Regions from separate parts of the Sodalis sp. RH19 genome, predicted to be linked through region 1. Evidence: predicted binding sites of a transcription regulator. Region 1 holds the regulator's gene; the other holds the start of a gene.
The links. The regulator Fur, encoded in region 1, represses iron uptake genes when iron is present. The targets are predictions, from matches to a motif close to ATAATAATGAGAACNACTATCAA.
Positions count from the first base shown of each region.

Region 1 (2,208 bases):
TAACCAGCTGCGCCGGGATAAAAAGCGCGGCCTGCGCCGGGTGGAGCTGAAAATCAACGCCGAGGCGGTGGATGCGTTAAATGAGCTGGCCTACCGGCAAAACCTGTCGCGCAGCGAGCTGATCGAATTGATTTTACTGGCCGAGCTTGAACGGCAACAAGGCGCGGATCCGCATCCGGAATAAACTTGCCGGCCCGGTAAAGCGCCATCCCGTCCAGGGCCCAAGGCCGCGGACGGGGCAAATTTGCGACAAAACCCGGCCGGCGAGTTTCTCCCCGCATAAGGGTCTGCTATGATTGCCGCAGAGCATCGCTGATTCTGTTACGGAACATATCCATAATATTTAAGAGGTTTTCAAATTCATGGCAACTGTAGGCATTTTTTTTGGCAGTGACACCGGCAATACCGAAAATATTGCCAAAATGATTCAGAAGCAACTGGGTGCGGATGTTGCCGAAGTTCATGACATTGCCAAAAGCAGTAAAGAAGACCTGGCGCGGTTCGACACCCTGCTGCTCGGCATCCCGACCTGGTATTACGGCGAAGCGCAATGTGACTGGGATGATTTTTTCCCCACCCTGGAAGAAATAGATTTCTCCGGCAAAAAAGTGGCGCTGTTCGGCTGTGGCGATCAGGAGGATTACGCCGAATATTTCTGTGACGCCATGGGCACCATTCGCGACATTATCGAGCCCAACGGCGCGACCATCGTCGGTCACTGGCCCACCGCCGGCTATCATTTCGAAGCGTCGAAAGGACTGGCGGACGACAATCACTTCATCGGCCTGGCCATTGACGAAGACCGCCAGCCCGAGCTGACCAATGAACGCGTGGACGGCTGGGTGAAGCAAATCAGCGCTGAATTGCAGCTCAGCTAAAGTAAGGCCGTGCGGGAGGGTGCCGCCGCCGCGGCGCCCGGCAAGGGAATCGGTTGCCGTCATGGCGTCGGGACGGCGCCGCCAACCTCACTGATAACTAAATCCTTTCAAATTAATAGATACAAGTTTTTAACTTTTATCCACAACGCGGTACAATAGCGCAGCGGTTCCACCCTTTTTAGCAAAATGTTGCAGAATTCGCCCCCTGAAACGGGCTATAGTTGTTAACAAGGCGCGGTTTTCATTTTGGACAGGCAGTCTTATAATGAGACGGCGTCACATTTTTCGGGCCGACCGATGTTATAGGCTAAGTTAGCCTACAATCAGATTATCAAAGTAACAGGACTAAACCCGCATGACTGACAATAATATTGCATTGAAGAAGGCCGGCCTGAAAGTCACCCTTCCCAGACTGAAGATTCTGGAAGTGTTGCAAGATCCGGAATGCCATCACGTCAGTGCGGAAGATCTGTACAAAAAACTGATCGATATGGGTGAGGAAATCGGCCTGGCCACGGTATATCGCGTGCTAAACCAATTTGACGACGCCGGTATCGTAACCCGCCACAATTTTGAAGGCGGCAAATCCGTTTTTGAACTGACGCAACAGTATCATCATGACCACCTGATCTGTCTGGACTGCGGCAAGGTTATCGAATTTCGCGACGAGTTCATCGAAGCGCGCCAGCGTGATATTGCCAAAAGGCACAATATCAAGCTGACCAACCATAGTTTATATCTGTATGGGCATTGTGAAATCGGCAACTGCCGCGAAGACGAAACGCTGCACGATCACGCCGATATGCTCAACGGCGTAAAAGAATAACCGCGGCGCGGTCCGTTTCTCCAAAGCGGCTGTTATCGCGCCGCTTTCTCACCCTGCAACGATTTTTTCAATGAGGCTAAACGCCGCCCGTCCCCTTCCCTGATAACGTTTCCTTCCCGAAGCGCGTCGACAAGCGTCGTATCCGCCAATCACCGCCGTGCTCACCGCCGGCAAACTTCAGAAAACTTCACAGAAAATAAAAATAAATAAAGAATAAATAGAGGCCCTGGGACGCCTTTTTGGGCTCATCTGCGTAATCCATTGAAAATACAACGTTTTTATTGCGATTTTTTCACCAGGTAAATTATTCTGTGAATCTGATGATAAAGCTATTTTTCGCTGTCAGCAGTAAGCGACAACAAAAGATATATTTTAATTATATGATTTTATTGAATTAATATAGCCAAAAATACCTTCCTGAGATTAACCCGTATCGGTGACTCGATTTTTACACAAAAAGTAAATTTATAAATTAATAAAAAACGTGAAGTTCGCAGCAGATTT
Region 1 covers NZ_CP178734.1:3,053,563-3,055,770, forward strand. The annotation lists gene ybfE (LexA regulated protein) at 1-184, shown strand, start outside; gene fldA (flavodoxin FldA) at 363-878, shown strand; gene fur (ferric iron uptake transcriptional regulator) at 1,234-1,704, shown strand.

Region 2 (2,208 bases), 2.0 Mb from region 1:
GCACCAGGCTGCTGACGTTACCATTGCTGTACTGGGTATCGCCGGTGTAGATATTGCCCTGGCGGCTGTAGCCGTATTCGAAGTCCATGCTTTGCCGGGGATCGATTTTCCATGATAGCAGCGTGTTGATGTCCTTGTTGCGCACCCCTTCGCGGCCGGCGGCATAGGAGCCATTTTGCTGGGTATTGATATCGGGGCTGTCGGCGTCGGTTTTATTGATATTGCCGTACAATCGCATGGTCAGCACATCGTCGATCAGCGGACCGCTCAGGCTGAAATTGGCCCGTTTGGTGGCGCCTTCCTTATCATCCTCCGGCTGGTTGGTATACAGGGATAACGACCCGTGCCAATCGTTGGTCGGCCGCTTGGTGATAATATTCACCACGCCGCCCGCAGCGCCGGAACCGTAGCGCGCGGCCGCAGGCCCTCTCAACACTTCGATCCGCTCGACCATCTCCACCGGCACCCAGTTGGTATCGCCGCGGGTATCGCGCTCCCCGCGCCAGCTGTAGCGCACCGCATTACGCGACGTGACCGGTTTGCCGTCTATCAGGATCAGCGTATTTTCCGGCCCCATGCCGCGGATATCGATTTGGCGGTTGTTGCCGCGGCTGCCCGAGGCGCTGTTGCCGGTCAAGTTGACGCCGGGCATTTTGCGGATGATATCCGACAGGTCATTTACCGGCGTTTCTTTTTTAATGTCGTCCGCGGTAATAATGGATACGCCGGGCTGCTGTTTCAGCTCCTCTTCGGCCGTGGCCTTGACGACCATCACGTCCTCGCTGTCGGTTTCCCCCGTCGTTTCGGCGCCGGCGCCGCTGCTGAAAATGGCGGTGAATAAAATGGCGAGCGGTCCCATAGTGAAATTTTTAGTTACACACATTTATTATGATCCTATTGCAATTTATATTTTCCCAAGAGAATACGAATAGTAATAAGAATCGTTATCATTGTATATGAATGCGGGAATTCTTCACATTTTCTCCTTAATGTGAAGAACGGTGGTTTTCTGAGCATACCAGTGCGTGAGCCAGGCCGCGCTTTCTGCGACGTCTTGAATGGGGAATGCAAAGCCGGTTGCCGGAGAATATCAGCAGTAATCGGGTAAGCGCCCAGAGCCTGCCACCGCCGTTGGGCAACCCGCAGCGGAAATGCCCCGCTTGCGCCGTGCCTCCGGCACGTCCAGTTCCGGGGCGGGCGGCATATCGGAAAGGGTCAGGCAGGACGCCGTCGCGCCCTGCCGGGTATTACTGCAGCGCGATACGCATCACGTCATCCGGGCTGGTGGCTTCCTGCTGGCGGCTGGAGGCCTGCTTTACGCTGACATACAGCGTTTGGCCGTCGGGCGACAGGGCCAGGCTATTCGGGTGCACCGGGGTAGCGATGGTGCGCAGCACGTTATAGGTCTTGGCGTCGATCACGCTCACCTGCCCCGCCTGGCGGTGGGTTACATAGACTTCGTTGCGCGTCGGGTTAAACAGCACAGCCAGCGATGCCGGCACGCCGATTTTCGCCAGGATATTACCGTTGCGGGTATCCGCCACCAGCACCTGCGGCTGTTTGGAATCGGTGATAAACGCGCGGTGCGTCGCCGGGTCCAGGCTGAGGTTGAGGAAAAAGTGTTCCGTCGCGGTTTCATCGAGCTTTTTGCGCAGCACCACGTTGTTGGTGACGGTGTCGATGGACAGCAGTTCGTTGTCGGCATTGGTCACGTACAGGCGTTTTGCCGCCGCGTCCAGCGCCAGCCCGGTGCCCATTTTGCCGATATCGTCCAGGGTGGCGCGCAGGGTCAGGGTAGCGCCGTCCACCACCCATATCACGCTGGACTCACCCAGTCCGGCGATATAAAGGGTATTGGTCTCCTGGTCCACCACCAGCTCACGCGGCGCCAGCGGTTTGACGGTGTCAGAACGCTGGCGCCCATCCAGCACCAGCCGGCCTGTTACCGCGCCGGTTTTGGCGTCGATGGCGGTGACGGCGCCGTCGACGGTGTTGCCGAAGTATAGGGTATCGGTCTTGGTATTGATGGCGGCGCCGAAGGGTTTGATATCGTTGTGGATAATCTGGGTGATATCAAGCGTGGCGGGGTCGAGGCGATATACCACCCCGCCTTTGTCCAGCTTGCGGCTTTGCGAGGTGGCCAGGTAAAGCGCGTCGCCTTGCGTGCTGTACGCCATCTCGTAAGCGCCTTTGCCGACGGGTTTGCGC
Region 2 covers NZ_CP178734.1:1,053,966-1,056,173, reverse strand. The annotation lists gene ACL2XF_RS04745 (TonB-dependent siderophore receptor) at 1-883, opposite strand, end outside; gene ACL2XF_RS04740 (YncE family protein) at 1,248-2,208, opposite strand, start outside.
Region 2: a site for Fur is predicted at 929-951, ahead of ACL2XF_RS04745 (TonB-dependent siderophore receptor). Genes of this name have one in related genera too.